DNA from 3 places in the Acidovorax sp. GW821-FHT10E03 genome. Region 3 is predicted to be linked to each of the others. Evidence: predicted binding sites of a transcription regulator. Region 3 holds the regulator's gene; each other region holds the start of a gene.
What was found. The regulator LexA, encoded in region 3, represses DNA repair genes until DNA is damaged. The targets are predictions, from matches to a motif close to ACTGTATNNNNATACAGT.

Region 1: a site for LexA is predicted at 7,751-7,768, ahead of recA (recombinase RecA). Genes of this name have one in related genera too.
Region 2: a site for LexA is predicted at 2,279-2,296, ahead of imuA (translesion DNA synthesis-associated protein ImuA). Genes of this name have one in related genera too.

What each region holds. Positions count from the first base shown of each region.
Region 1 is NZ_JBWKMU010000006.1:155,939-166,024, forward strand. Features, by position in the region: gene AC07OD_RS12340 (tripartite tricarboxylate transporter substrate-binding protein) at 1-721, opposite strand, end outside; gene AC07OD_RS12345 (sensor histidine kinase) at 878-2,329, opposite strand; gene AC07OD_RS12350 (response regulator) at 2,394-3,068, opposite strand; gene AC07OD_RS12355 (N-formylglutamate amidohydrolase) at 3,151-4,077, opposite strand; gene AC07OD_RS12360 (tripartite tricarboxylate transporter substrate binding protein BugE) at 4,279-5,244, opposite strand; gene AC07OD_RS12365 (LysR substrate-binding domain-containing protein) at 5,353-6,321, shown strand; gene AC07OD_RS12370 (helix-turn-helix domain-containing protein) at 6,404-6,634, shown strand; gene AC07OD_RS12375 (Clp protease N-terminal domain-containing protein) at 6,652-7,152, shown strand; gene AC07OD_RS12380 (MarR family winged helix-turn-helix transcriptional regulator) at 7,198-7,686, opposite strand; gene recA (recombinase RecA) at 7,829-8,902, shown strand; gene recX (recombination regulator RecX) at 8,986-9,450, shown strand; gene argC (N-acetyl-gamma-glutamyl-phosphate reductase) at 9,556-10,086, opposite strand, start outside.
Region 2 is NZ_JBWKMU010000014.1:273-10,358, forward strand. Features, by position in the region: gene AC07OD_RS22730 (HD-GYP domain-containing protein) at 162-1,472, shown strand; gene AC07OD_RS22735 (IPTL-CTERM sorting domain-containing protein) at 1,539-2,159, opposite strand; gene imuA (translesion DNA synthesis-associated protein ImuA) at 2,327-3,205, shown strand; gene AC07OD_RS22745 (DNA polymerase Y subunit UmuC family protein) at 3,168-4,691, shown strand; gene AC07OD_RS22750 (error-prone DNA polymerase) at 4,712-8,011, shown strand; gene AC07OD_RS22755 (AsmA family protein) at 8,065-10,086, opposite strand, start outside.
Region 3 is NZ_JBWKMU010000003.1:141,056-151,141, reverse strand. Features, by position in the region: gene AC07OD_RS06510 (leucyl aminopeptidase) at 1-1,033, shown strand, start outside; gene AC07OD_RS06505 (DNA polymerase III subunit chi) at 1,041-1,475, shown strand; gene AC07OD_RS06500 (hypothetical protein) at 1,475-2,047, shown strand; gene AC07OD_RS06495 (branched-chain amino acid ABC transporter substrate-binding protein) at 2,178-3,305, shown strand; gene AC07OD_RS06490 (D-2-hydroxyacid dehydrogenase family protein) at 3,438-4,445, opposite strand; gene AC07OD_RS06485 (hypothetical protein) at 4,709-5,218, opposite strand; gene lexA (transcriptional repressor LexA) at 5,363-6,037, opposite strand; gene AC07OD_RS06475 (asparaginase) at 6,121-7,077, shown strand; gene AC07OD_RS06470 (hypothetical protein) at 7,097-7,516, shown strand; gene AC07OD_RS06465 (DUF6152 family protein) at 7,536-8,006, shown strand; gene adk (adenylate kinase) at 8,158-8,814, opposite strand; gene kdsB (3-deoxy-manno-octulosonate cytidylyltransferase) at 9,052-9,879, opposite strand; gene AC07OD_RS06450 (Trm112 family protein) at 9,876-10,058, opposite strand.

The DNA.
Region 1 (10,086 bases), on a different contig from region 3:
AGGTGGGCACCTCGGGCAGCAGGGCCAGGCGCCGACTCCACGACACGGCCAGGGCCCGCAAACGGCCGGCCTGGATGTGCGGCAGCGACGACGCCACCTGGTCGAAGTACACCGGCACCCGGCCCGCCAGCACCTCGGCCAGTGCTGCGGTGGCGCCCGCCTGGGGCAGGTGGTCCATGCGCACATTGGCACTGCTCTTGAGCAGCTCGCCCCACATGTGGCCGATGGTGCCGTTGCCCGGCGAGGCATAGGCCAGCTGGCCCGGCCGCGCCTTCAGGTGCTGCATGAACTGCGCGAAATCGCGCACCGGCAGGCCGGGGTGCACCACCAGCACGCCCGGGGCCTTGACGATCTCGGTGACGGGGGTGAAGCCGTCCAGCACGTTGTAGGGCAGGTGTTTGTAGACGGCTGGGTTCACGCCATGGGTGGACAGCGTGGCCACGCCCAGCGTGGCGCCGTCGGGCGCGGCGGCAGCGACCTCGGCCATGCAGGTGGCACCGGCCGCGCCGGGGCGGTTCTCCACGGCCACGGGTGCACCCAGCAACTGCGACAGCGGACCGGCGAGGGCGCGCGCCGTGATGTCGGTGGCGCCGCCCGCGGCAAAGGGCACCAGCAGCCGCAGGGGCCGTGCGCTGCCCGTGGACACCGGGGCGGATTGCGCCTGGGCAGCACCTCCCAGGCAGGCAGCGGCGGTGGAGATCAGCAGCTTGCGCCGTTTCATCGTCGTCATCGTGGTCCTCTCCTCGCCTCGCGGCATGTGCGGCCCATTCTGGAGAGGCATGGCCGGGCTGGCTAACGACGTTTGGAACTCATCCCATTCCGGCGCGGAATGTGCCGCAGCGCGAAAGGCCATGCGGCGGGGTGCACCCGGCCTGGCTCAGGACCCCGCCACCACATCCCGCGCCGCGAACCGCACGCTGAAACGCGCGCCGGGCGGGTGGTGGCCAGGGCGCGCGTCTTCCAGCGTGACCTCGGCCCCGTGCTTGCGTGCGATCTCCAGCACGATGGGCAGGCCCAGGCCCGAGCCGTCGGCCTCGCTGCCCAGCGCCCGGTAAAAGGGCTGGAACACCAGCTCGCGCTCGGCCTCGGGCACGCCGGGGCCGGAGTCTTCCACCTGCAGCAGCAGCACGTGGCCGAAGGTATCGGCCAGCACGTGGGCCGTGACCACGCCGGGCTTGGCGGGGGTGGAAGGCGTGTAGTTGATGGCGTTGTCGAGCAGGTTGCGCACCAGTTCCTTGAGCAGCGTGGGGTTGCCGTCCAGCAGCACGCCGGGAGAGCCGGGCTCGGCGCCGTCGTAGCCCAGGTCGATGTGTTTTTCGAGCGCGCGCGGCACCGAGTCGCGCACCACCTCGATCACGAGGCGCGCCAGGTCGCAGGGCTGGCGCGCGATGCCCACGCCGCTGCCTTCCGCGCGCGCCAATGCGAGCAGCTGGTTCACGGTGTGCGTGGCGCGGATGCTGGAGCGGCCGATCTGCTGCAGCGAGCGCTTGAGCTCTTCGGTGCTGGTGCCTTCGCGCTGGGCCAGGTCGGCCTGCATGCGCAGGCCCGCCAGCGGGGTCTTGAGCTGGTGCGCCGCGTCGGCCAGGAAACGCTTTTGCGTGGCCAGCGAGTCGTTCAGGCGCGTGAGCAGGTCGTTCACCGACGAGACCAGCGGCGCGACCTCGAGCGGCACGGTGCGGTCGTCCAGCGGCGAGAGGTCGTCGGGGTTGCGCGCGCGGATGCGCTGCTCCAGCTGGTTCAGCGGCTGGATGCCGCGCGCGAGCGCCAGCCACACCAGCAGCACCGCCAGCGGCAGGATGACGAACTGCGGCAGCATCACGCCCTTGATGATCTCGGTGGCCAGCACGCTGCGCTTTTCGCGCGTCTCGGCCACCTGCACCAGCGCCACGGGCGTGCCCTCCAGCGGCAGGCGCACCCAGATGTAGGCCACGCGGATCTCGATGCCGCGCATCTCGGCGTCGCGCAGGCGCACCTCGCCGGACAGGGGCACCTCGTCGCTGGCGGGCTCGGGCAGTTCCCGTTCGCCGGAGAGGAATTCGCCCCCCGGGCCGATGACCTGGTAGTAGACGATGTCGGAGTCGTCCGCGCGCAGGATTTCGCTGGCCGGCTGGGGCAGGTTGAACTGCACCTTGCCGCCCACCACGGACACGAGCTGGGCCAGCGCATGGGCGTTGTACTCCAGCGCCCGGTCGAACGGCTTGTTGGCCAGACCCTGGGCCACGAGCCAGGTGAGCGCCAGGCTCACGGGCCACAGCAGCAGCAGCGGCGTGAGCATCCAGTCAAGGATCTCGCCGAAGAGGGAGCGCTGCTCTCGCTGGAAGATTTTCAAGGTTTCAAGCCCTTTGAGCCACTGGCGCCCGTCTAGAAAGCGCAAGCAGCTATCATTTCAGGAGCTACCCTGGAATCTTTTCGAGGCAATAGCCCAGGCCGCGCACGGTGGCGATGCGGATGGGCCCGCCCTCGATCTTCTTGCGCAGGCGGTGGATGTAGACCTCGATGGCGTTGTTGCTCACCTCCTCGCCCCATTCGCACAGGCGCTCCACCAGCTGCTCCTTGCTCACCAGGCGGCCCGCGCGCTGCAGCAGCACTTCCAGCAGGCCCAGTTCGCGGGCGGACAGCTCGATCATCTTGCCGTCGATGGTGGCCACGCGGCCGGCCTGGTCGTACACGAGCGGGCCGTGCTTGATGGCGCTGCTGGTGCCGCCCATGCCCCTGCGCGTGAGGGCCCGCACGCGCGCCTCCAGCTCCTGCAGGCTGAAAGGCTTGGCCATGTAGTCGTCGGCACCGAAGTCCAGGCCCTTGACGCGCTCTTCCACGCTGTCGGCCGCGGTGAGGATGAGCACGGGCAGCGCCGAGCCCCGGCTGCGCAGCTTCTTGAGCACCTCCAGCCCGTGCATCCGGGGCAGGCCCAGGTCCAGGATCAGCAGGTCGAACTCGTTGTTGGTCAGCAGGGCCGCGTCGGCCTCGCTGCCGCTGGCCACGTGGTCCACGACGGCGCCCGACGCCCGCAGCGTGCGCAGCAGGCCATCGGCCAGCACCTGGTCGTCTTCGGCAATGAGGATGCGCATGCGGTGTCTCCTTGAGGGTTGGCTACGGTCTGGCGCCGCGCCTGCCCTCGATTCTAGGATGGCCCCGCCCTTGCGCGCCGCGTCAGCGCGGATCGTGTGCGAGCAGCAGGCGCACCAGTTTCTGCAGGTCTGCCTGCAGCCGGGCCATGCCCTCGGGGTGCTGGGCGAGCGTGCCCTCGTCCATGTAGAGCTTGCGGTTGATCTCGACCTGGATGCTGTGGCGGTGCTGCGCGGGGTTGCCGTAGCGGCGCACCAGCTCCACGCCCTTGTAGGGGTGGTTGTATTCCACGCTGTAGCCACAGCCGCGCAGGTGCTCGCACACCAGCGCCGACAGCGCCGGGCTGGCGGTGGTGCCGTCGCGGTCGCCCACCACGAAGTCCGCGTGCTCCAGCCCCGGGAACTCGGTGGCGAAGCGCCCTGCCACGGCGGGCATGGAGTGGCAGTTGATGTGGATGCTGTAGCCGTGGCGCGCATGGGCGGCGTCGATGGCCTGGGCCACGGCCGCATGGTAGGGGCGCCAGCAGCGGTCGATGCGCGCGCGCACCTCGGCCACGGTGAGCTGGCGGCTGTAGATGGGCTCGCCCTCGTCGGTGAACTTCCAGATCAGGCCCTTGCCCAGGCGCACCTTGCTGAGCACCTGGGGGTCGGTGGAGATGGGGCCGGTCCACTCGCCGTCGAGCAGGGAGGTGTCGAGCTCGGTCGTGTCGCGGTTGGCATCGAGGTAGATGCGGGGGAAGTGGGCTTCGACCCAGGCCACGCCCAGCGCGGGGGCAAAGGCGTAGATCTTCTCGACGTGCGTGTCCTCGGCGCGGCGCAGCGTGGGCAGGTCGCAGGCCGAGCCGAAGTCGGCGGGGTATTGTGTGCCGCTGTGCGGCGAATCGAGCACCAGCGCCGTGGTGCCGGGCAGGTAGGTGAAGGCCGCAGGCGCCAGCGGGGTGCCGGGGGAACCGGTGGCACCGGGCTGGGCCTGCTGGAATCGTCGGTTGATCAGTTTCAAAGCGGCATGCATAGGCAGAGTGTGCGCAAAGTGGGGCGGCCGGCCTAGCCGCCCGGACCGGTTGGAGACCATGGTTATCCCTGAGACGGGCTCCTCCAGCTGTGGCCGCCGGGCCCAGGGGCCCGGTATCGAAGAAAATGGGGCTCCCCCTGGCCGCCGGCCCGCCACCGCCCGTGGGGTGGATCGCGCGAGGCGGCTCAGCGGGGGCCCATGTCAATCCAGCGCCACCTTCGCAAAGGCCGCCACCCGTTTCATCTTGTCGATCTCGCGGGCGATCTGCGCCGTGAAGTCCCGGGACGTTGTGCCCGACGGGTACAGCCCCTGTCCCGCCAGGCGCTCGCGCACGGCGGGCTCCTTGAGCGCCTGGGCCACGGCCTGCTGGATGCGGTCCACCGCGGCCGCGGGCGTGCCCGCGGGAGCCACCAGGCCGAACCAGGACGGGTCGTTGTTGTTGGCGAAACCCAGCTGTGCGTAGGTGGGGACGTCGGGCAGCACGTCAAGCCGCTCGGGCCAGGACACCGCCAGCGCCCTGAGCTTGCCGGACTTGATGTGCGGCAGCGAGGAAGCCACCTGGTCGAAATACACAGCCACCTGGCCGGCCAGCACGTCGTTGACGGCCGGGCCCGCACCGCGGTAGGGAATGTGCACCATGGCCGTGCCGGTGCTGCTCTTGAACAGCTCGCCCCACATGTGGCCGATGGTGCCGTTGCCGGGCGTGGCATACGAAACCTTGCCGGGATGGGCCTTCAGGTACTTCACGAGGTCGGCAAAGTCCTTGACGGGCAGCACGGCCGGGTTCACCACCACGACGCCGGGGGCCTTCACCATCTCGGTCACGCCCACGAAGTCCTTGATGGGGTCGTAGGGCAGCTTGCTGTAGACGGCGGGGTTCACGCCATGCGTGGACAGCGTGGCCACGCCCAGCGTGAGGCCGTCGGCCGGAGCGCGCGCGGCTTCGGCCATGCCGATGGAGCCCCCCGCGCCGCCGCGGTTTTCCAGCACCACGGGCTGCTTGAGGATGCGGGCCAGCGACTCCTGCAGGCTGCGCACGGTCATGTCCGTGGCGCCTCCGGGCGGAAAGGGCACGATGATGCGCAGGGGCTTGCCTTCTTGCGCCAGAGTTATTCCAGGAACGAAAGATACTGTGGCCAGGGCTGAGAGCAGATGACGGCGTTGCATGGGACATTTCTCCTATGGGGTAAGTTGAGACTAATGGAATCCACAAGCCCTACCAAGCAATGGATATGCCTGATAACATTCCCATATGGAATGATTTGATAACTTACGATGTCTTCCCTGCGCCGCCTTTCACCCCCCTTGCACCTGCTGCGGGCGTTTTCCACCGTCACGCGCTTCGGCAGCGTCTCGCGGGCCGCCGAGGCCCTGCACCTCACGCAGAGCGCGGTGAGCAAGCAGGTGAAGGAACTGGAGGCCTGGGTGGGCGTGCCGCTGTTCGAGCGCAGCCGCAAGCGCCTGGCGCTGACCCCCGCGGGCGAGCGCTACGAGAAGGCCGTGCGCGCCGTGCTGGCGCAGCTGGAGGCCGCCACCCTGGAGCTGATCACCAGCGATGACGGCGGCGGCGCGCTGCACCTGTCGAGCCTGCCCACCTTCGCCGCCAAGTGGCTCATTCCGCGCCTGCCGCAGTTCCAGCAGCAGCACCCGCAGGTCACGCTGCACTTCGTGCCGTACGTGCACAGCTACAACTTCGAACGGCCCGAGCTCGACTGCGCCATCCTGTTCGGCGATGGCCACTGGCCGGGCGCCCACGCCCACTACATCACGGGCAACGACGTGGCCCTGATCGCGCCGCGCGCCAAGGTGGCGGACTGGCCCATCCACACCCCGCGCGACGTGGCGCGCTACGCGCTGCTGCGCCATGTGACCGTGCCCGAGGCCTGGCTGCGCTGGAGCGAGACGCACGGGGTACAGGGCCAGCTCGACCCGCTGGCCGGCCCGCAGTTCGACCAGTTCCAGACCATGATCCGCGCGGTGATGGCCGGCATGGGCCTGGCCCTGGTGCCGCGCTGCCTGGTGCAGGACGAGATCACCGCCGGCCTGGTGCGCGAGCCGCTGGCCGCCGCCGTCCAGCGCGGGGGCTACCAGAGCGAGGTGGGCTACTGGCTCTGCTACCCCGAAGGCCGCACGCAGTTGCATGCGCTGCAGTGCTTCCGGCAGTGGTTGCTGGCCTGCGCGGAGCCCGCAGGCGCGGCGCCCCCGCCCACGGGCGCCGCGGCTGGCACCGGGCCGGCGCCCTGAGGGCCCGCCCCCCCGGGCCAGGCTCCCGGCCCTGTCGTCAACCCTTGTTGACGATACGAGTTCCGTCAACTACAGTTGACGAATGCCGAGCCCACCGCCCCTGCAGCTGCCCCCGCACGACGACCCCGAAGCCGCGCTGGCCGCCGTGGTGGCCTTGCGCCTGATGGCCGACCGGCTGGAGGCGGCGGCCGTGGCCACCGCCCTGGAGCGGGGGTGGTCGTGGGCGCAGATTGCCCAGGCCCTGGGCGTCAGCAAGCAGGCGGCGCACAAGCGGCTCTCTCCCCAGGCCACGCGCCCCGCCCACCCTGGATGATGGAAGGACTCCTCCCCATGCTGCAACACATCCGCCAGCGCCTGAACGACATGCGCACCCTGCACCGGCTGTGCACGCGCGCCGAGCACCACGCCCGCGCCCGGGGCCAGCCGCAACCGGGCGCGGAGCACTTCCTGCTGGCCGCCATCGAGCTGCCCGACGGCTCCGCGCGCCGCGCTTTCGCGCGCGTTGGCGCGAACCCGGACGCCCTGCCCGCCGCGATCGAACAGCAGTACCGCGATGCGCTGGCGCAGATCGGCATTGATGCCGAAATGCCGCCCGCCGCACCCTGTGCGCCGCAGGCCGGGATCTACCGCGCGCAGCCCTCCGGCGAGGGCCTCATCCAGGCACTGGCGGAGGCCCGCAAGGGCCAGCCCGGCCCCTTGCTGGGTGCGCACGTGGTGGCGCTCATCGCGGCCACGCCGCAGGGCGTGGCGGCGCGGGCATTGCGCGCGCTGCGGCTGGACCCCCACGCGCTGAGCCACGCCGCGCGGCAGGAGAGCGCCCCGCGCGCCTGAAGGCCAGGCCCACACCCCGGGGCGCCTGGATGACCGTGCAGCGGCCTAGCCGCCCGCATAGGCCTCCAGCCCGATCGCCACCACGGTGGCCACGTCGTTGCCCACCTCCGCCCGGAACTCCGCCTCGGCCTGCGCGACGGCATCGCGAAACGCCTGCAGCCAGGCCAGGCCCGTGGGCGTGAAGCACACGCGGCGCGCACGCGCATCCAGCGGATCGGCCTCGCGCGTGACCAAGCCCCAGGCCTCGCACTGGTCCACCAGGTTGGCCATCGCCTGCTTGGTCATGCCCGCGCGCTGGGCCAGGTCGGTCAGCCGGTCGCCCTGCAGCGCCAGGTGGCGCGTGATGTGCACGTGGGCGGCGCTCACCTGGTCGCGCGCCGCGAGGTTGGACAGCGCCAGCGGCACCTCCACGTTGTGCGCCATGAGTTGCAGCACGCGCGCGTCGAAGCGCCGCATGGCGTGGCCGAACAGGCGGCCCAGGTGGGTCTGGCGCCAGCCGTCTTCGGCGGGTGAAGGAAGAGGCATATCAGGCATCCGCACATTGTCAGGCAAACTGACTAAATTAAGCTTGAATGCCCCGCGACGACTCGCATAAACTACTGTTCAAGCATCCAGCCTGTGATTAACCGCAGAGCGGTGCAGGCACCCAACCCATTGTTTCTCAAGGAGTTTTCTCATGGACGTCGCAGTCAAAGGCACCAACCCCGCATTGCCCGTGAACACCGAAAAGGCCAAGGCCCTGGCCGCCGCGCTCGCCCAGATCGAGAAGCAATTCGGCAAGGGCACGATCATGCGCCTGGGCGAAGGCGAGGTGATCGAGGACATCCAGGTGGTCTCCACCGGCTCGCTGGGCCTGGACATCGCCCTGGGCGTGGGCGGCTTGCCGCGCGGCCGCGTGGTCGAGATCTACGGCCCGGAATCCTCGGGCAAGACCACGCTCACGCTGCAGGTGATTGCCGAGATGCAAAAACAGGGCGGCACCTGCGCGTTCGTGGACGCGGAACATGCCCTGGATGTGCAATACGCCCAGAAGCTCGGCGTGCAGCTGTCCGACCTGCTGATCAGCCAGCCCGACACCGGCGAGCAGGCCCTTGAAATCGTGGACAGTCTGGTGCGCTCGGGCGCCGTGGACCTGATCGTCATCGACTCGGTGGCCGCGCTCACGCCCAAGGCCGAAATCGAAGGCGAGATGGGCGACGCCCTGCCCGGCCTGCAGGCCCGTCTCATGAGCCAGGCGCTGCGCAAGCTCACGGCCACGATCAAGAAGACCAATTGCATGGTCATCTTCATAAACCAGATCCGCATGAAGATCGGCGTGATGTTCGGCAGCCCCGAAACCACCACCGGCGGCAACGCGCTCAAGTTCTACGCCTCGGTGCGCCTGGACATCCGCCGCACCGGCACCATCAAGAAGGGCGACGAGGCCATCGGCAACGAAACCAAGGTCAAGGTGGTCAAGAACAAGGTGTCGCCGCCGTTCAAGACGGCCGAGTTCGACATCCTGTTCGGCGAGGGCATCAGCCGCGAGGGCGAGATCATCGACATGGGCGTGACCGCCAAGATCGTGGAGAAGTCGGGCGCCTGGTACGCCTACAACGGCGAGAAGATCGGCCAGGGCCGCGACAACGCGCGCGAGTTCCTGCGCGAGAACCCCGACCTGGCCCGCGAGATCGAGAACAAGGTGCGCGAGGGCCTGGGCATTGCGCTGCTGCCCGACGCGCTGCAGGCCCCTGCCGCCGCGGCCGAATGACCGCCACAATTCAAGCCAGATTGCCTTCCAGCGCTTGATTGACAAGCGCTGGCAGCTATTGAATTGAAAGCAAAGAAGAGGCCATGGGGTTCACCACGCTCTCGCTCAAGGGGCGGGCGCTGCGGCTGCTGAGCCAGCGCGAGCACTCGCTCGCTGAACTGCGGCGCAAGCTCGCGCCGCATGTGCAGGAGGGCGACGACCTGCAGGCCCTGCTGGAAGACCTGCAGGCGCGCGACTTCATCAGCGAGGCCCGGGTGGTGGAATCCGTGCTGCACCAGCGCGCGGGCCGCCTGGGTTCCCAGCGCATACGGCAGGAGCTGCACGCCAAGGGCATCGGCCCCGAGGCGATTCAGCACGCCCTCGACCAACTCAAAGGCAGCGAATGGGCACGCGCCCATGCACTGTGGCTGCGCAAATTTGGCGCCGTGGCGGACGATGCGCAGCAACGTGCGCGGCAAGTCCGCTTTCTGACCGCACGCGGGTTTTCGGGCGAGATCACCCGGCGCGTCGTGCGTGGCGAAGCACCCGAAATCCAGGGCGAGATCTAGGGCCGGTCACGCGGGCAGGGGCGGCGCCCCAAGGCCCCGGGACCCAGAAGACAGCACAGGCGGCCACGCTCCGGAGCCGCCTGTTGTCCCCACCGATCCCCGCCGTCAGAGGCCCAGCATCAGCTGCAGGTTCTGCACGGCCGCGCCGCTGGCGCCCTTGCCCAGGTTGTCCAGGCGCGCGATCAGCACCGCGTGCCGGTACTCTTCGTTGGCGAACACGCGCAGCTCCAGCTTGTTGGTGTCGTTCAGCGCGGTCGCATCCAGCTTGCCGTCGGCCGTGGCGGGCAGCACGCTGACCCACTGCTCGGGTGTATTGCTCCTGGCGTAATGCGCCGCCAGCGCGTCGTGCAAATCGGCCGCCTTGGGCGCGCCGGGCAGCAGGTCCAGATGCAGCGGCAGCTGCACCAGCATGCCCTGGCGGAAGTTGCCTACCGACGGCACGAAGATGGGCCGGCGGGTGATGCCCGTGTAACGCATGATTTCGGGCAGGTGCTTGTGCTGCAGCGTGAGCGCATAGGCCTCGAACAACGGCGCCGTGCCGGCCTCATAGGCCTCGATCATGGTCCGGCCGCCGCCCGAGTAGCCGCTGACCGAGGGCAGGGCGAGCGGGAAGTCCGGGGGCACCAGGCCCGCATC
Region 2 (10,086 bases), on a different contig from region 3:
GTGCGAGTTCCGCCCACGTCGCGCCCCCAGGATTGCGCCCGGCATCCGCGTACTGCCGCCAGGCGCTTGATCTGCGTCAAGGTACCGCATGCCCAAGGCGGCCGGGGCGATACACAGGGAGGGAACGTCATATAGTCCAAGGTAACCCTTTGTGTTCTTGCATGACAGACTCTCTTGTACCTGCGGGCATCGACACCGCGGACAGCCCCCACTACCTGCGCGCGTTGACCGACATGGCCGATCGGCGCATGGTGGTCGCTGACGCTGCCATCTACACCGACAACGGCATCAAGCTGGTCGAGAAGGGGGCCCGCATCGATGGCCGCCTGTACGACCGCCTGGTGCAGCACAAGCTGCGCGAGCCGATTGACCGGCACCTGTCCATCGACAATCCCGTGGATGTGCCTGCCTTGCTGGCTGCGGGCCAGGCCTTGGTGGAGCGGGAGGTGCTGCCCCGGCTGCTGGCCGAAACGCTGGGTTCGGCTGCCCGGCTGCTGGCGCCGCTGCGCTCGCTGCCCTTGCCTCCCTCCATGGCCTGCAAACTCACCGTGATGCGTGAGCAGCGGCCTGAACTTTTCCAGCACAGCCTGCAGATGATGACCGTGGCCGTGTTTCTGGCCATCAAGAGCGAGCTGGGCGAGCGCGACTGCGCCAACCTCGCCGCCGCAGCCTTGCTGCACGACCTGGGCGTGCTGCACATGGACCCGGCCTGGAGCGATCCCGACCACAAGGTCGTTGGCGTGCAGCGCAAGCACCTGGTGGCGCACCCCATCACCGCCATGCTCATGATCCGCGACACCCAGGCCTACCCCCGGCCGGTGGAGGTGGCGGTGCTGGAACACCACGAGCGCATGGACGGCAGCGGCTATCCGCGCGGGCTGGCGGGTGCGGATATCTCGGTGCTGGGCCGCATCCTGCTGCTGGCCGAAGTGGTGGCTGCGTTCTACGAGAAATACGACGACATGCCCGCGCAGCGCCTGTCACTGGTGCTGCGGCTGAACCATCGCAAGTTCCCATCGGCGCTGGTGGCGCATCTCCTGCCCCTGCTGCAGGAGGAGGTCGCCCGCGACTCCGCGCTCATGCCCCTGGGCAACGATGCCCCACGCCAGATGGACCTTCTCGCCGAGGCCTTTGCCTGCTGGGACCAGCTCAAGGCCGCATTGCCCCCCGGAACCAGCGCGAAGACGCTGCCGGGGAGCGCTCTCGCATTTGTCGATGCCCGCCTGCTGGCCCTTCAGAAAGCCCTGACGGAAGCCGGTTCGCACCCCCAGCAGCAGGGCGAGTTCATGGCGCAGCTGCGGGGCGACACCATGGGCATGGCCGAAGTGGCCCTGGTGGGGCGCGAGGCGCTGTGGCAGCTCCAGAGCATCCTGAATGCCAGCCACCGCCGTTGGCCGCAACTGGCGCAGCGCGCCACGCCCGCAGATGGGGCGGTGGCGGATTGGTGTGATTGGGCCCTCCGAAAGCTCTGAGAACCTGCTCAGGATCTTTTCGGGGGCGCGCAAGCGCCTTGCCGGGGCCCGTGAGTCAACGTGTTTTCAGGCCGCCTTGTTGCGGCGCCGCGGGAGGCGATGGCGCATCGCCCATCCCGCCATGAGGGCCGAGAGGATCGCCAGGCCCCATTCGGACAGCGTTGGAATGGAGGCCGGGGCGGCGGGTGGCGCGATGCCCACGTGGACCGTGAACGAATCGGCGGTGGGGCCCGCGCCCCAGGTCCAGGTGTAGGAGCCTGGCGTGAGCCCCAGGCTGGCCAGCGAGGTCCCCGTCCACGTGGCCGAGGAAGCGAGCGCCGATCCGGAGACGTAGCCCAGGGGGGCGAAGACAAACCCCGGTGCCATCATGCCGTCCAGTCCCGCCATGTCGCCCGATGATGTATCGGCGAGGACAGGGCCTCCCGCCCCCAGCATGGGAGGCCCGGAGACGCCCATGTAGGCCTCCACCGTCCCGGCCGTGCCGGTGAAAATCAGCGCAGCCGAGGGGATGACCACGGAGAAAAGAGGCCCGTTGCCGGCCGGGGTGAGGGCTGCCATGTTCATGCGGCCGCTGCCGCTGGCGACCACATTGCCGCCACTTTCGAAAACGTAGACCGCATAGGCGGCGAACGTGTTGCCCGATAGGAGAAGCAGCAGGGCGACTGCTGCCGACTGGATTGCCTTCATTGAACGACTCCCTCTGTTTCCTTTTGCGACCCATTGTAGGGAGCGCGGCGTGTGCCGCCCAGCTCTGAATGGCAGGGCCTTCCCGGGCCTTTCCGAGGTTTTCATGCTGCTGGCAAAATACTGGTTATATTTACAGTATTCGTGTTTTCGGACCCTCTCTTCCCACCATGCCTGCGCAACGCCACTCCCTGCGGGTTGTCGCCTCCGATCTGCCATTTGCCGTGCCTGGCGTCTGGCACGCGGACGGGCTGGTGGGCACGGGCCAGCACCAGGCGCAACCCACGGGGTATGCGCTGCTGGATGCGCAGCTACCGGGTGGAGGGTGGCCTGTCGGGGCGCTGAGCGAGGTGTTGCAGCCCTTGGCGGGCCTGCATGAATGGCAGCTGGTGCTGCCCGCCCTGGCCCAGGCCACGGCCGCGCGGCATGGGGCCGTGGTCGTGGTGGCGCCCCCGTGCGAGCCTTTTGGCCCGGCGCTCCAGGCCCAGGGGCTGCCCCCCGGGCGGCTGGGCCTGGTGCGGGCGGATACGGCCATGTCGGCGCTGTGGGCCGCCGAGCAGGCGCTGCGGTGCCGGGATGTGCTGGCCGTCATGGCCTGGCTGCCGCAGGCACAGCCGGCGGCCTTGCGCCGGCTGCAGCTGGCCGCGGCCCAGCAACAGCAGCTGCTGTGGGTGTTTCGGCCCGTCAGCGCGGCCCCCCAGGCGTCGCCAGCCTTGCTGCGGCTGCAAGTCCAGGGCATGCCCATGCCCGCGGGCACGCCCGTGTTCCCCGGGATGCAGGTGCACATTCTCAAGCGCCGGGGGCCGCCCCTGGCGCAGGGGCTGCCATTGCCCGGATGCCACCTTCTGCTGGCGCAGGTGCTGGCGGCGCAGGCCGAACGGCGGCGTGCTGCCCAGGCCGCGGCGGTGGGCATGATGGAGGAAGGCCGGGGCGCATTGGCCGTTGCACTCCCCGCCGGGGGCGCCGTGCCGCGTCGGGCGCCCGCGCCCGCATCGCCAGGGGGGAGGGGGCATGCACTGGATCGCGCTGCCATGGCCACGGCCGGATGAGGGGGAGGGCGGTTCCGCGGCGCCGGCAGGAGCCGCCGTGGCGATGGAGCCGTCGGCGGGCTGGTGGGCGCTGCGTTTTACACCGCGCGTGGCGCTGGTGGACGATGAGGCCGTGCTGCTGGAAGTGTCCTCCACCGAACGGCTTTGGGGCGGGCGCGATGTCTTGCTGGCGCAGGTGCTGCAGGCCTGGGCTGTGGCGGCTTCCACCTCGGGCGGGCAAGGAGAGCCTGTTTTTTCTGAAGGAAGCAGGCCCTGTGCGCAGCCGCCGTGGGGCTGCGGCCCCACGGCGCTGGTGGCGCACGGCTTTCTGAGACTGGCCCTGGCGGGCCGGGCGCCGCCTGCGCAGGGGCCGCCAGGGCTGCCCTTGCATGCGCTGACCGCCTTGCGCCCGCATGTGGCCAGCCTGGAGCGCATGGGCTGCCGCACCTGGGGGGCGCTGCGTGCGCTGCCGCGTCCGGGGGTCTCGCGGCGCTTTGGCGCGGGGGTGCTGCGGGCCCTGGACCAGGCCTTTGGCGATGCCCCCGAAGCGCATGCGTGGCTGGAACTGCCCGAACAGTTCGCGCTGACCCTGGAGCTGCCCGCGCTGGCGGCGTCGGCCGATGCGCTGCTCTGGAGCGCCCACCGTGGCATCGCGGCCCTGCATGGCTGGCTGCAGGCACGCCAGCAAGGTGTGCTGGGGCTGGAGCTGGCGTGGCGCCACGACCTGCGGCGCATCGACGGCGTGGTGATCGCGCCCGTGCAGGCGCTGCAGGTGCGCACGGCGCAGGCCACGCAGGACATGGCGCATCTGCGGCGGCTCCTGGCGGAAAACCTGGCGCGGACCACGCTGGCCGCGCCAGCGAACCAGATCACGCTGCGCCTGCTGGATGCGGCCCCGCTGGCGCACCGCAGCGCCAGCCTCCTGCCGCCGGATGGCCGTGGGGGCAGCGACCCGGGCCTGCCGGGTGGCGTGCAAGGCGAGGCCTTGCACCAGCTGCTCGAGCGCCTGTCCGCCCGGCTGGGGGCCGAGCATGTGCAGGCGCCGGTGCTGCAGGCCGACCACCGCCCCGAGCGCATGCAGCAGTGGCGCCCGGCGGCCGAGGTGCTGCGCGTGGCGGCGCCCCCCCGCCCCGCGGCCCGGGGTGCATCCGCCAGCGCTTCCGACGCGGCCCTGGACGCCACGCCCGGCGGGCTGCTGCAGCCCACCTGGCTGCTGAACCCGCCACGGCGCCTGGCCGTGCAGGGCAACCGCCCGTGCCACCACGGCCTGCTGCGCCTGCTGGCCGGTCCCCACCGCTTCGAGGCGGGCTGGTGGTCCGGGGCCGGCAGCGACGATGCAGACCCGGCCCATCCCTGCGCCGGCCTGGCCTTGCGCGACTACTTCGTCGCGCACAACGATGTGGCGGGGCTGGTGTGGGTGTTTCGCGAGCGCCTGGCATCCGTGCCGGAGGGCGCGCGGGCCGCGGCGCGCCCCCACCGCTGGTTCCTGCATGGAATCTTCGGATGATGGCGCCAGGGAGTTTCACCATGTCTTCGCCCATGCCAGGGAATGCCGCTGTGGCCGGGTTGCCGGACTACGCCGAGCTGCATTGCCTGTCCAACTTCAGCTTTCAGCGCGGGGCATCGCACCCGCAGGAACTCGTGGCGCGTGCGCTGGAGCTGGGCTACCGGGCGCTGGCACTGACCGACGAATGCTCCGTCGCGGGCGTGGTGCGGGCCTGGGAGGCGGCCCTGGAATGCGGCTTGCACCTCATCGTGGGCAGCGAGTTTGTGTGGGGTGATCTGCGGGTGGTGGTGCTGGCGCGGGATGCCGAGGGCTGGGGCAACCTGTGCGAGTTCATCACCGCCGCCCGCGCGGCCGCGCCCAAGGGGCAGTACCACGTGGGCGCGGCCAGCCCATGGGCGGCTTTGAAGGGGTGCGAATTGTTGCTGTTCCCCTGCCGGCATGGCTTTGATGCTTCTGATTTGATAGCTGTCAGCGCTTGCCTATCCAGCGCCAAAGGCCAATTTGGCTCATATTTTGACGGCCATCTCTGGCTGGCGGTCGAGCTGCACCTGGCCCCGGACGACAGCCTGTGGCTGGCCACGCTGCAGCGTGCGGGCGCGGCGCTGGGCTTGCCACTGGTGGCAGCGGGCGATGTGCACATGCACGCCCGTTCGCGCAAGCCGCTGCAGGACGTGATCACCGCCGTGCGCCTGGGCTGCAGCGTGGGTGAATGTGGTTTTGCGCTGCAGCCCAATGCCGAGCGCCACCTGCGCCGGCGCGTGCGGCTGGCGGGCATCTACCCGCCCGAGTTGCTGGACGCCACGCTCACGGTGGCGGGGCGCTGCACTTTCCGCCTGGATGAAATCAAGTACCAGTACCCGCTGGAGACCGTGCCCGCCGGCATGACGCCCGCACAGGCCCTGGCCTGGCTGGTGGATGCGGGCGTGCGAGGTGAATACCCGCAAGGCGCGCCAGAGAAGGTGTGGGTGCAGATCCGCAAGGAGCTGGATCTGATCGCGCACTGCCAGTACGAGATGTACTTCCTCACGGTGCATGACATCGTGCGCTACGCGCGCAGCCAGGGGATCCTGTGCCAGGGGCGCGGTTCGGCGGCGAACTCGGTGGTCTGCTACATGCTGGGCATCACGGCCGTCCCGCCCGAGAACACCAACCTGCTGTTCGAGCGCTTCATCAGCAAGGAGCGCAAGGAGCCGCCCGACATCGACGTGGACTTCGAGCACGACCGGCGCGAGGAGGTCATCCAGTACATCTACGAAAAATACGGCCGCGAGCGCGCCGCCATCGCTGCCGTGGTCACCACCTACCGCACGCGCAGTGCCCTGCGCGATGTGGGCAAGGCACTGGGCGTGGCGCCGGCCTTGGTCGATGCCTTCGCCAAGGACCACCACTGGTTTGACGAACAGTTCGCCACCGACCGGCTGCAGGAACTGGCTGAAAGCCTGGGCGCACCGCTGCACCGGCACACGGCCCAGCTGTGGCTGGAACTGGCGGCGGACCTGAAAGGCTTTCCGCGCCACCTGAGCCAGCATGTGGGCGGTTTTGTGCTCACGCAGGGCAAGCTCACGCGCCTGGTGCCGGTGGAGCCGGCGAGCATGGAGAATCGTTCCGTCATCCAGTGGGACAAGGACGACCTGGACACCATGGGCTTGCTCAAGGTCGATGTGCTGGCCCTGGGCATGCTCAGTGCCTTGCGCCGCTGCCTGGATTTGCGCGATGCCTTGCGGGGTGAGCGCTGGGATCTCAAGGGCATTCCGCGCGAAGACCCTGCCACCTACGACATGATCTGCGCCGCCGACACCGTGGGCGTGTTCCAGATCGAAAGCCGCGCGCAGATGAGCATGCTGCCGCGCCTGCGGCCGCGCAAGTTCTACGACCTGGTGGTGGAGGTGGCCATCGTGCGGCCCGGGCCCATCCAGGGTGGCATGGTGCATCCGTATCTGAAGGCGCGAGAGGTCGAGCGGCAGATGCGCAGTGCGGGCAGCACGGAGCCTTTTCCGTTGGAGTACCCGGAGCTGCGCAACGCGCTCGAACGCACGCTGGGTGTGCCCATCTTCCAGGAACAGGTGATGCAGATCTCCATCGATGCCGCCGGTTTCACGCCGGGCCAAGCCGACGACCTGCGCCGATCAATGGCGGCCTGGAAGCGCAAAGGGGGCGTGCACCGGTTTGAAAAGCCGTTGAAAGACGGCATGGTCGCCCGTGGTTATGCCGCCGAATTCGCCGACCGCATCTTCCAGCAGATGCTGGGCTTTGGCGAATACGGCTTTCCCGAAAGCCACGCCCACAGCTTTGCCTTGCTGGCCTATGCCAGCAGCTGGCTCAAATGCCACGAGCCCGCGTGTTTTCTGGCCGCGCTGCTCAACTCGCTGCCCATGGGCTTTTACACCGCCTCACAACTGGTGCAGGACGCGCGCCGCCACGGCGTGCGCGTGCTGCCCGTCGACGTGACCCTCAGCCACCACGATTGCACGCTGGAAGGTCCGGCCGAATACTTGCGGCCTGCCAAGGGGCTGCCCGCGCCACTGCTACCGCAGCCTGCTGTGCGCCTCGGCCTGCGGCTGGTGGGCAGCCTGCAGGAAGAGGCTGCCAAACGCCTGGTGCAAGTCCGCGTCACGGGCCCTGCCTTTGCCAATACCGAAGACCTGGCCCTGCGGGCCCGCCTGAGCCCGCAGGACCTGCAGGCCCTGGCCGCTGCCGATGCCCTGGCCAGTCTTTCGGGCCACCGGCGCCAGCAGATGTGGGACGCTGCCGCGCAGCACCCCGCACCCGCGTTGCTGCGCGATGTGCCCGTGCACGAAGCGCCGCTTGCCTTGCCAGCCGCGCCCGAAGGGGAGGAAATCCTGTTCGACTACGCCGCCACCGGCCTCACCCTGCGCCGCCACCCGCTGGCCCTGCTGCGCCCGCGCCTGGACCGCTGGCGCCTGCTGAGCGCGCTGCAATTGAATGCCGTGCCCCATGGCCGCAAGGTGCGCGCCTGTGGCATCGTCACCGTGCGCCAGCGCCCCGGCACGGCCAAGGGCACGATGTTCGTCACGCTCGAAGACGAGACCGGCCCCGTGAATGTGATCGTGTGGCCCGCGCTGGTGGACACCTGGCGCAATGCGCTGCTGCGCTCGCAGTTGCTGGCGGTGGAAGGCATGTGGCAGTGCAGCGTGCCGGAAGGCGACGGCGCGCCCGCCCCGGGTTCCATTCCGCCATCGTCCCCGCAGGCGCCGGCACCCACGGTGGTGCGCCACCTGGTGGCCCAGCGTTTCAAGGACCTGACCCCGCTGCTCGGCCGCATGGCCCATGCGCTGCAGGGGAGCCGCGATTTCCATTGATGAAGGAGGGTGGCCCCCCTGACCCGCAATTGACCGGGCGCCGTCCGGTCAGGTCAGCGCGCGGGCGATGCTTTGCTGGCGGCCTGCCGCGCGGGTTGCGAGGCGGTGCCGGCGGCCCCCTGGGCGCCGGGCCTGACGGGTTCCCTGGCGAGATCCAGCAGGGGCTTGCAATGCGTGTCGTCGTCGGCCGCGGGCACGGTGATGGGCACCAGCGCCAACGCGGCGGGAGCCACGGCCGCTGCCACCACCGCCGCGCCCGCGCGCAGCAGCAGCGGGCCGGCTTCCACGCCGACCTTCGGGTCGCCGAACGTGCCTTTCACGTACAAGGGCGAGCGCAGCGAGAAGAACTTCCATTGCAGCGACTCGGGCTTGATGCGCAGGTTCATCTCCTCGGTGCCCAGGTCGATGGTGCCGGTGGCCTCGACGATCGCGTCTTCGGTGCTCATCTTCACCACGCGCGTGGTCGCCAGGCCGTCCACCACCGTGAAATCGGCCACCGCGCAGCGCAGGTGCACTTCCTTGTTTTCACCAAAGAGCTTGCCCACGATGATGCTGCCCACGTTCAGCGCGGCCAGGTCCAGCATCTGCTTGCTCAGCGTGCCGTCCCGCACGTACAGGCGCATCTCGCCCGTGCCCTGGCCCAGCAGTCCGGCCAGGCTGTTGCCGCGGCTCTCCAGTGCGATGGCGCCGTCCATGTGGCCAAAACTCTTCTGCATGAGCTGTACCTTGGGGAACAGCGCCGAAAGCTGCAAGCCCTGCACGGTGCCGCGTATCTGCGCCTTCAAGGGCGCGGCGCGCCCGTCGATGCTCACCTGCGATTCGATCTTGCCCTGCGCCACGCCAAACGTGAGGGGCGCGAGCTTGAGCTGCGCGTTTTCCATCACCGCCCGCACGCTCAGGTCTTCCAGCGGCAGGCTCTCGGGGCGGATGATGTGGCGGCCCTTGAACACGATGTCCATGTCCATGGCATTCCAGCGCTCGGCCGCGAACTTGGAGTCCGGCAGCACCTTGCCACGCTGGTCGCGGCCACGGTGCGTGTTGTCGGGCTTGGTGGTTCCGATGGTCGGCCCCAGGTCCGCCAGGCGCAGCTGGTTGGACGCCATCGTCCCGGTGAGCCGTGGGCGCGGCTTGCCCGACGTGTACTTGAGCGACCCCTGAAGATCGCTCTGGCCCACCTTGCCTCGGAAGCCGTTGTATTCCCAGACCGCCCGTTCGGGCTCCAGGCTCCCGGTCAGCCGGCCGGTGGTCTCGAAGGGCGGGGTGTTGGGCAGCACCAGCCCGGTCAGGTCGTACAGGTCGGCCATGCTGCCGCCCTTGAGCCGGACCTGGAAGTCCAGGCCGGACAATGCGCCCGGGTTGGCCAGAATTCCTTGCGCCGACAGCGACACGCTGCCGGCGCTGGCGTCGATCTGAAGGGGGTAGTTCACCACCTTGTTGCGCAGGCTGATGACCTGGCCTGCTCGCCCCTGGCCCCTGACCTGGGCCTTGGCATACCGGCCCTGCAGTTCGAAGCGCAGACCATAGGGCACCGGCCCTGCCGCCGCACGGGGCGTTTCGGACGCCGCCCGCGCAGCGGGCGCTGCCCCGGAGGCAGCGGCGCTCGCGGATGAGGACGCCCGCGCCAGCGCGGGCTGCGCCGGGGCCGATGCGGCGGCGGAGGTGCCGGATGGCGTGGCCGCCGGCCCGCCGGGGAGCACCGGCTCGGTGGTGTCAATGCGGGCCTGCAGGTCCAGGTCCTTCATGCCGTCGGCATAGGCCAGGACGCCCTGGTGGACCACCAGCCGGTCCACGTCGAAGCTCCATCCGCTCCTGGGCCCGTCCTTGCGCTCGAAGGTCCAGTTGCTCGCACCGCTGGCCGTGCGGGCCAGCGCCACCTGGGGGCCGGTGAGCGCCACGGTGTCGATGGAAAGATGCCGCCCCAGCAGGGGCAGCAGGCGCACGGTGGCGGTCGCGCTGCCGATGCGGGCCATGGTGGCTGGGCTGCCGTCGGTCTTGCCGGCCGTCTCGGCCGGGCCGGCTGCGCCTTTTGAAACCGCTTTGCCATTGGCACGCTGGAAGGGGGGCGTGAATCCGGA
Region 3 (10,086 bases):
CGGGGTCGAGTTCGCGCGGGAATGGGGCAACCGCCCCGCCAACCACGCCACGCCCAGCCTGCTCGCCGATGCGGCCAAGACACTGGCCAAGCTGCCCCGCATTCAGTGCAAGGTCCATGGCCCGGCCGAGGTGGCCCGCCTGGGAATGGGCGCCTTCCTCGCCGTGGCGAGGGGGTCCGAGGAGCCTTTGCGGTTCATCGAGCTGCGCTACAGCGGCGCGGCCAAGGACCAGGCGCCTGTCGTGCTGGTGGGCAAGGGCATCACGTTCGACACGGGGGGCATCTCGATCAAGCCCGCGCCGGAGATGGACGAGATGAAGTTCGACATGTGCGGCGCCGCCAGCGTGCTGGGAACGTTCCGCGCGCTGGGCGAGCTGCAACCCGCCATCAACGTGGTGGGGCTGATCCCCGCCTGCGAGAACATGCCCGACGGCCGTGCTGTCAAGCCCGGCGACGTGGTCACGAGCATGAGCGGCCAGACCATCGAGATCCTCAACACCGACGCCGAAGGCCGGCTGGTGCTCTGTGATGCGCTCACCTATGCGTCCCGCTTCAAGCCCGCCGCCGTGGTGGACATCGCCACGTTGACCGGCGCGTGCGTGATTGCGCTGGGTGGCGTGCGCAGCGGGCTGTTTGCCAACAACGATCCCCTCGCAGCCGCGCTGCAGGAGGCCGGGGAGTCCGCGCAGGACCCCTGCTGGCGCATGCCGCTGGACGACGATTACGCGGATGGCCTCAAAAGCAATTTCGCGGACATGGGGAACGTGGCGGGCCGCGCGGGCGGTTCCATCACCGCGGCCAAGTTCCTGCAGAAATATGTGGGTGACCTGCCCTGGGCCCATCTGGATATCGCGGGGACGGCCTGGAAGGGTGGGGCCGCCAAGGGGGCCACGGGGCGGCCGGTCGGGCTGCTGGTGCATTACCTTCTGAGGCAGGCGGCCAACACCAAGCCCGCCTCCAAGGCATCTTCGGCGGCGCGTGCGGCCTCCCCCAGGCCGGCGACGGTGAAGGCGCCGCGCGCCAAGCTCGGCTGATCTCGCCATGACCGAGGTCGCGTTTCACTTCAATGCGCCGGACAAGCTGGCCTATGCATGCCGCTTTGCGCGCAAGGTGCAGCGCAGCGGTGCACGGCTGGTGATTGCAGCACCGGCCGAGACGCTGGCGGTGCTGGACCGCATGCTCTGGGTGCTGGCGCCGCAGGATTTTGTGGCCCATTGCCTGGGCGGTGCCGACGAAGAACTGGTCCATGCATCGCCCGTGCTGCTGACGGCCGACGCGCGTTCCGCCGCGCACCACGAGGTGCTGTTGAACCTGCACGCCGAAGTGCCGGAAGGGTTTGGCCGGTTTGATCGCCTGGTCGAGGTGGTGAGCGCGCAGGATGAGGCCGATCGCGGCGAGGCGAGGTCGCGCTGGCGCCACTATGCCTCACGCGGGTATGAGATCACCCGCCACGACCTGGTGCTGAAAGCCGGCTGATGGCGCTGCCCCCCAAGACGCCTCCGCGCTTTGTCCCCACCCTCACCGAAGTGGTGCGGGCGCCGGATTCCGCCCCATCGCAGGCCGCGGCCGCTGCACCATCGCGCACCACGGTCATGCATCCCTCCATGCTGCCCGAGGCGCGGCCGGTGGCGAACGCCGTGCACCAGGCGGCGCAGCCGCCGGGTTCCTTCGTGTCCGGTGCCCATCGGCCCGCCGTGGTCCCGCCAAGGCCCGCCGCCCCGCCGGGCATCGTTCCCGCGCCGGCCCGCAATGCTCCGGCAGCGGGCACCGTGGCGCCGCCCGTGTCCGTGGGGGCCGTGAGTCCGGTTGCGCTGACCCGACCATTGCCGGAGGGCATGGAGGAATATATGGTGCACAGGGTCATGCAGCGCGTGGACGTTGTGCTGGATCAACGTTTGCGCGAAGCGATCGCCACGGTGGTGCAGGAGCAGACACGATCGGTGCTGCCACGGCTGCGCGAAGAGATTGAATCGGTGGTCCGGCACGCTGTGTACGAGGCGGTGGCGGATGAGCTGGCCAGCGGGACGCCCTCGGTGCCAAAGGGATGACAGGGTATTCCCCTGTGGTTTCTCTCGCTTTTAATCGTGTTCCCTAATGATCTGGCCCGTAAATTGCGATATGTTCGCCTGCGTTGAGACACAAGAATATTCTCAGCGTTTATCTTTACTGGAGATTGATATGCAATTGAAGTTGAAACTGACCGTGGTTGCTGCTATCGCGGCTGCTGCTGGTGTGGCCTCTGCACAAGAGCAGGTGGTCAAGATCGGCCACGTGGCTCCGGTTTCCGGTGCCCAAGCCCACTACGGCAAGGACAACGAAAATGGCGCCCGCATGGCCATTGAAGAGCTGAACGCTCAAGGCGTCACCATCGGCGGCAAGAAGATCAAGTTCGAGCTGCAGGCCGAAGACGATGCAGCCGATCCAAAGCAGGGCACGGCCGCTGCACAGAAGCTGTGCGACTCCAAGGTCGCAGGCGTTGTCGGTCACCTCAACTCCGGTACCACCATCCCCGCATCCAAGGTCTACAACGACTGCGGCATTCCGATGGTGACGGGCGCTGCGACCAACCCCAACCTGACCAAGCCAGGCTACAAGACCACCTTCCGCATCATCGCCAACGACAACGCCCTGGGCGCTGGCCTGGCTTTCTACGCGGTCGACACGCTCAAGCTCAAGACCGTTGCCATCATCGACGACCGTACCGCTTACGGCCAAGGCGTGGCAGACGTGTTCAAGAAGACGGCCACGGCCAAGGGCATGAAGGTGGTGGACGAGCAGTTCACGACCGACAAGGCCACCGACTTCATGGCCATCCTGACCGCCATCAAGTCCAAGAACCCTGATGCCGTGTTCTACGGCGGCATGGACCCACAAGCCGGCCCCATGCTGCGCCAGATGGAACAGCTGGGCATGGGCAACGTGAAGTACTTTGGTGGTGATGGCGTCTGCACGTCGGAAATCGCCAAGCTGGCCGCCGGTGCCAAGACCCTGGGCAACGTGATCTGCGCCGAAGGCGGTTCTTCGCTGGCCAAGATGCCTGGCGGCACGGCCTGGAAGGCCAAGTACGACGCCAAGTACCCCAACCAGTTCCAGGTGTACAGCCCCTACACCTATGACGCCACGTTCCTGCTGGTGGACGCCATGAAGCGTGCCAACTCCGTGGACCCCAAGGTGTACGTGAACGAACTGGCCAAGGCCAGCTTCAAGGGCGTGACCTCCACCATCGCCTTCGAACCCAACGGCGAAATGAAGAACCCCGCCATCACCCTGTACGTCTACAAGGACGGCAAGAAGACCCCGCTGTAATTAGTCAGCGCGGTACCGCGCTGCAGGGCCCCTGTGCCCTGCAGGGCTCAAAAAAGGCTTCCCTCGGGAAGCCTTTTTTATTGGGCGCCCGCCCCGCCGATGGCGCAAGCGGCCCGGTTGTTGGCCTGCTGGCTAGCGCCTTACCTGAAGCGAGCCTGGATTCACGATATTGGTGGGCGTGCCCTTGATGAAATTCACCACGTTGTCGAATGCCGCGCCAAAGTACAGCTCATAGCTGTCCTGCTCGACATAGCCAATGTGGGGCGTGCAGATGCAATTCTCCAGCCGCAGCAAGGCGTGGCCCTGAAGGATGGGTTCGCTCTCGAACACATCGACCGCCGCCATGCCGGGACGGCCCCGGTTCAACGCTGCGATCAGCGCGTCGGGCTCGATCAATTCGGCCCGCGACGTGTTGACGAGAAGGGAGGTGGGCTTCATGCAAGACAGGTCTTCCAGCGAGACGATGCCGCGCGTTTCATCGTTGAGGCGCAGGTGCAGCGAGATCACGTCACACTGCGAGAAGAACTCCTCGCGCGTGGTCGCGGCCTGGTAGCCGTCCGTCAAGGCCTGGGCGCGGGACGCCTCGCGGCCCCAGATACGCACGTTCATGCCGAAAGCGCGTCCGTAGCCAGCCACGAGCTGTCCGATGCGGCCATATCCCCAAATGCCCAGCGTTTTGCCGCGCAGCACGTTGCCAAGGCCGAAGTTGGCGGGCATGGATGCGGTCTTCAGCCCGGACTGCTGCCAGGCGCCGTGCTTGAGGTTGGCGATGTACTGCGGCAGCCTGCGCATGGCTGCCATCACGAGGGCCCAGGTCAGTTCGGCCGGGGCCACCGGGGACCCTATGCCCTCGGCCACGGCAATGCCCCGCTCCGTGCACGCCGTCACGTCGATGTGACTGCCGATCTTGCCGGTTTGCGCGATCAGTTTGAGGCGGGGAAGCTTTTCCACCAGTTGGCGCGTGATCTGTGTGCGCTCCCGCACCAGAACGATGATGTCGGCATCCTTCAGGCGGACAGAAAGCTGCCCAAGTCCTTTGACGGTGTTGGTGTAGACCTTGGCGGTGTACGCGTCGAGCCGGGATGCGCAGTGCAGCTTGCGGACTGCGTCCTGGTAGTCGTCGAGAATCACAATGTTCATCCCGATATTGTGCCTTGGTGGCGCCACCGGCATTCACCGGGCCGCCGTCCTGGGGCATCAAAGTACGGGGCTTTTGGTGACGGAGTGTTGGCGCATCCCGCAAAACGCTGCTGACCATGGCAGGACGGGGCGGGGCCGTGCCATCGCTCCCCGGCCGTTTTTCTCACGCCCGCAGATCCATCTCTTTCGAGAAGGAACGCCACACGCCAACGAGGACCGTGCCGTTGGCGCCGTTGGCCCGTGATGAAGGAAGTATCTTGGTCTCAAGAGGCCTGCAGGGCTCCCTCGCAGGCCACCATGCGGTCCAGTTCCGCGCACACGTCGGCCATCCTGCCGGCGATCACCAGCCGGCCCGTGCCGGGGGCTGAGATCCTGCGCAAGACCTTGGCGGTCCGGCGGCCCGATCCATCGGTGGGCCGCGGCGCGGCGCAGGCGCTGCGGCTTCCTGCGGGCGGTACCGGCATCGCGGGCGGTGCTCTGCGGGTGCCGGCCTGCCGCCCGGGGCCTTCGGCGGGGGGCGTCTGGGGCGTGTTGACCGTGAAGGGCCAGTTGCCGCGCAGCGGACGTGGGCCAGGGAGACCCTGCGGGCGGTGGATGCTCCTGGAGCCGGCCGTGCCCCGGCCGTCGCTGCGGTCCGTGTCATCATGGTGGGAACGGGGTGGGGGCGAACCTGCCGCAGACGGCACCGCGAGCGCGGCGGTCGAGTGAAACCAGCGCGTCAGCGAGCGCAGCGGCATGGGCAAGGTGGAAAAGGTGATCAAGGCAATTCCCATGTGAAAACTCCGAAGGTCGGGGGTTGGACATAGGCAGGATTGCAAATTGAACCCGCACCGCAGGGCTGGCGTGCCGGTTTGCCCGGCACACCAAACGCCCGCCACCTGCAATGCGGTAGTGAATGGACCAGCAGCCGGAGCCGGCTACATCAGCATGGTGTTGCGAATGAGGCCTACCGCGAGACCTTCGATTTCGAAAGGTTCGCCAGGCTGTACCACGATGACCGGGTAGTCCGGGTTTTCAGGCAGCAACTCGATGGCCGTGGCGGTGCGCCGCAGGCGCTTGACCGTCACGTCGTCTCCCAGGCGGGCCACGATGATCTGGCCGTTGCGCGCCTCGCGGGTGGACTGCACGGCCAGCAGGTCGCCGTCCATGATGCCGGCATCGCGCATGGACATGCCACGCACCTTGAGCAGGTAGTCGGGCTTGTGCTGGAACAGGCTGTTTTCCACGCTGTAGGTCTGGTCGACGTGTTCCTGCGCGAGAATGGGCGAACCCGCCGCCACACGCCCCACCAGGGGCAAGACCAGCTGGGAGAGCCCGGGAATGGGCAGGTGGAACTGGCTGCCGCGCGCTGCATTGATGGAGCGCAGCGTGTCGCTGCGCAACCGGATGCCCCGCGATGTGCCGCTCACCAGTTCGATCACGCCCTTGCGTGCGAGGGCCTGCAGATGCTCTTCTGCCGCATTGGCCGACTTGAAGCCCAGTTCAGCCGCGATTTCGGCGCGGGTGGGAGGCGCCCCTGTGCGTGCAATGGCGGTCTGGATGAGGTCCAGGATCTGTTGCTGGCGGGCCGTGAGTTTGGGGTTGTCGAGCATGGTGGTTTCCGGTGGAGGCGGCTACAGTGAAGGACAACTGTTTTTTAATCCAGTAACTGTATTTTTCACCAGTTTTTCGGAGTATGCAAGTGAGTGGGCAAAAAATTGTGGTTTTGGGCACTGGAGGAACCATTGCCGGCACGTCGGCACAGGCGGGCGACAACATCGGGTACACCGCCGCGCAGGTCGGGGTGGAGCAGCTGCTGGCAGCGGTCCCCGGATTGCAGGAGGCGGCCGGTGGCATGCTCGTGGCGGAGCAGGTGGCTCAGATCGACAGCAAGGACATGGATGGCGGGGTGTGGCAGGCCCTGGCGCTGCGCTGCGCCCACCACCTCCAGGATGCTTCCGTGCGCGGGGTGGTCATCACCCACGGCACCGATACGCTGGAGGAGACGGCCTGGTTCCTGAACCAGGTGCTGGATACCCGGCTGAAACCCGTGGTGCTGACCTGTGCCATGCGCCCGGCCACGGCGCTCACGCCCGACGGGCCGCAAAATCTCCTGGATGCCGTGGCGGTCGCGGTGGCTGCGGGTGCCCGCGGCGTGCTCGCAGTGGCCGCTGGCGAGGTCCACGGCGCACAGCAGGTCCAGAAGGTGCATCCGTACCGTGTCCATGCGCTCAGTTCGGGCGAGGCCGGGCCTTTGGGGTGGGTGGAGGAGGGCGCCATTCGCCTTGCGCAGGATTGGCCGATACCGCCCGCCAAGCATGCGTGTGGTGCTCTGCAAAATATAGCAAATGCAGCGGCCTGGCCCCGCGTGGAGGTGATCATGAGCCACGCGGGCGCCACGGGCGCCATGGTGGATGCGCTGGTGCGTGACGGCGTCCAGGGGCTGGTGGTGGCATGCACCGGCAACGGCACCATCCACCACCTTCTGGAAGCCGCATTGCTGCGCGCGCAGGAGGTGGGCGTGCGGGTGGTCCGGTCCACGCGCTGCACCGAGGGGCGGGTGCTGCCCAAGCCTGGTGACGTGCTGCCTGATTCCGGCGGGCTGCCGCCCCTGAAGGCCCGGATCTCGCTGATGCTGGACCTGATGCGCTGAGCGCGAAGGCTGTCCGGTGTTGTTTGCAGCCCTCAAGACACACGCCTGGGCCTACCCGGCGCTGGAAGTGGTGCACATCGTTGGCATTGCCCTGCTGCTGGGCAACCTGGTGCTGCTGGAGTTGCGCGTGTTTGGCCGGGGGGCGGCGCTGCCCGTCAAGGACATTGCGCGGCTCAGCCTGTCGCTGGCATTGTGCGGCTTTGGCCTGGCGGCGGCATCGGGCCTGCTGATGTTCGCCACCCAGCCTTCCGAGCTGCTCGCCAGCCGCGCATTCACCTTGAAGATGCTGCTGTTAATGCTTGCGGGCTGCAACGCCGCGTGGTTCCATGGGCGTGGATCGCTGGCGCGCCTGGACGCCCTGGCCCGGGTGCAGATGCTGGCGTCCACGCTGATCTGGCTGGCCGTGGTGGTCTGTGGCCGCTGGATCGCCTATCTGTGACCTGACAAGGAGAGAACCGATGAGTCTGCAACGCCGCCGCCTGCTCCTGGCCACTGCGATGGTTCCGCTCTGGGCGCGCGCCCACCATGGCTGGAGCAGTTTTGATGCCGAGCGCCCCATCTATCTGGAAGGCACGGTGCGCAAGGTGCGCTGGCAAAACCCCCATGCCGAGCTGGAGCTGGAGCTTCCCGCGCAGCTACGGCTTCCCGCGGACCTGGCGCAGCGCGCGGTGCCCGCCCAGGCCTCGCCCGTGGACGGCAAGGCCTTGCTGGCCAAGGCGGTGCTGCCCACCCGCAAGGACCGCCGCTGGGAGATCGAGCTGGCGCCCCTGACACGCATGCAGGCCTGGCAGGTGCAGGAGATCAAGCCCGGCACGGACCTGTCGGTGGTGGGCTTCACCCTGCGCGATGAGAAGGGCGATGCGGTGCTGCGCGCGGAATACCTTTTCGTGGACGGCAAGGCCTACGGCCTGCGCTCCAGTCCGGCCTGAACAAAACCAGGATGGGTGGCAAGGCCGGGGCCATGAGGGTCTGGCCCGCTGGTGCCACGGCGCGCCTGACGGGGCCACCGGCACCTCCCAAAAGAAAAGCGACGCCCTGGTGCCCCATGGCGTCGCTGGTCCTGGGGCGTGACCCTCGCGCTCAGCTGGCCAGCGCCTGGAGCGCGCGCGCGGTGATTTCTTCCACGCTGCCCGTGCCGCTGATGGCGCGGTACTTGGGGGCGGCGTCGGGCTCGGCCTGGGCCCAGCTGCTGTAGTAGTCCACCAGGGGGCGCGTCTGGTCGCTGTAGACCTGCAGGCGCTTCTTGACGGTTTCTTCCTTGTCGTCTTCGCGCTGGATCAGTTCCTCGCCCGTCAGGTCATCCTTGCCTTCCACCTTGGGGGGGTTGAACTTGACGTGGTAGGTGCGGCCGCTGGCAGGGTGCGAGCGGCGGCCGCTCATGCGTTCGATGATGGCGTCAAAAGGCACATCGATTTCGAGCACGTAGTCGAGCTTGACGCCCGCCGCCTTCATGGCGTCGGCCTGGGGAATGGTGCGGGGAAAGCCGTCGAACAGGAAGCCGTTGGCGCAGTCCGCCTGCGTGATGCGTTCCTTCACGAGACCGATGATGATGTCGTCGCTGACCAGGGCACCCGAATCCATCACGGCCTTGGCCTGCAGGCCCAAGGGCGTGCCCGCCTTCACCGCCGCCCGCAGCATGTCGCCGGTGGAGATTTGCGGGATGCCGTATTTCTGGCAGATGAACGTGGCTTGCGTGCCCTTTCCGGCGCCAGGCGCGCCCAACAGAATCAGTCTCATGGAAGTCCTCGAAGGTTAGAAATCGGTTGGCGCCGCTGGCGGGGACGTTCGAAGGGCGCCTGAAGCCGTTCTGTGCGCCCGGGATGCGGTGCTCTCGTTGCGGGCGAGGATAGCATGCGACCACCTTGCGCTGACTTACACGCCGTACCGCGCGGCGGCCAGGGTGTCGCGGTGCGGATAGTGCCCTGCACGGTGGCGCGGGCAGGTCCCCGCGCCACGGGGCTGCCGGGGCGTCCGTCAGCGGAAAAGGCTGCGGACCCGCTCCAGATCCTCGGGGGTGTCCACGCCAGGCCCCGGGGCGGTGCTGGCCAGGTGCACCGCGATGCGGTGGCCGTGCCACAGCGCGCGCAACTGCTCCAGCGCTTCCACGGCTTCGGTGGGGGCTGGCGCCAGCGCCGGAAATTCCCGCAGGAAGCCGGCACGATAGCTGTAGATGCCCACATGCCGCAAAGGCGCGAACCCCGCCAGGGCGGCGACGCCGGGTGTGGCCGCCTGGGCGGCGCCTTGCCACCAGGGCGTTGCGGCATGGTCGCGGGCGAAGGGGATGGGCGCCCGGCTGAAGTAGTGCGCCAGGCCCCGCGCGTCCAGCACCACCTTCACCACGTTGGGGTTGGCGTAGTCGGCTTGCGACGCAATGGCGTGAGCGGCCGTGCCCATGCTGGCCTCGGGGCGGGCCGGCAGCAGTTGCGCCACGGCATGGATGAGGCCGGGGTCCATCAGGGGTTCATCCCCCTGCACGTTGACGACGATGTCGGCGCCATCCAGCCCCAGCTGGACGCAGGCCTCTGCCAGCCGGTCGCTGCCGCTGGCATGGTCGGCGCGGGTCAGGATCGCCTCCACGCCGTGGGCCGCGCAGGCCTGCAGGATGCGGTTGTCGTCGGCGGCCACCACGACCCGGGTGGCGGCGCTCTGGGCCGCGCGGCGGGCAACCCGCACCACCATGGGCAGGCCGGCGATATCGGCCAGGGGTTTGTCGGGCAGCCGGCTCGATGCCATGCGGGCCGGGATCAGCACCGTGAAGCGGCAGTCCGGTGCCACGGCGCCGGGGGCGGGCACAGCGCTCACTGCTCCAGTTCCTCGTCGGTGAGCGTGCGGGCTTCGTTTTCGAGCAGCACCGGGATGCCGTCGCGCACCGGGTAGGCCAGCCGCGCGCTGCGGGAGACAAGTTCCTGCGCCTCGCGGTCGTAGGTCAGCGGGCCTTTGGTGACAGGGCAGACCAGCAGTTCAAGCAGTTTGGGATCCATGGTGGCGGTGCTTCCGGGAGGTTCGTTC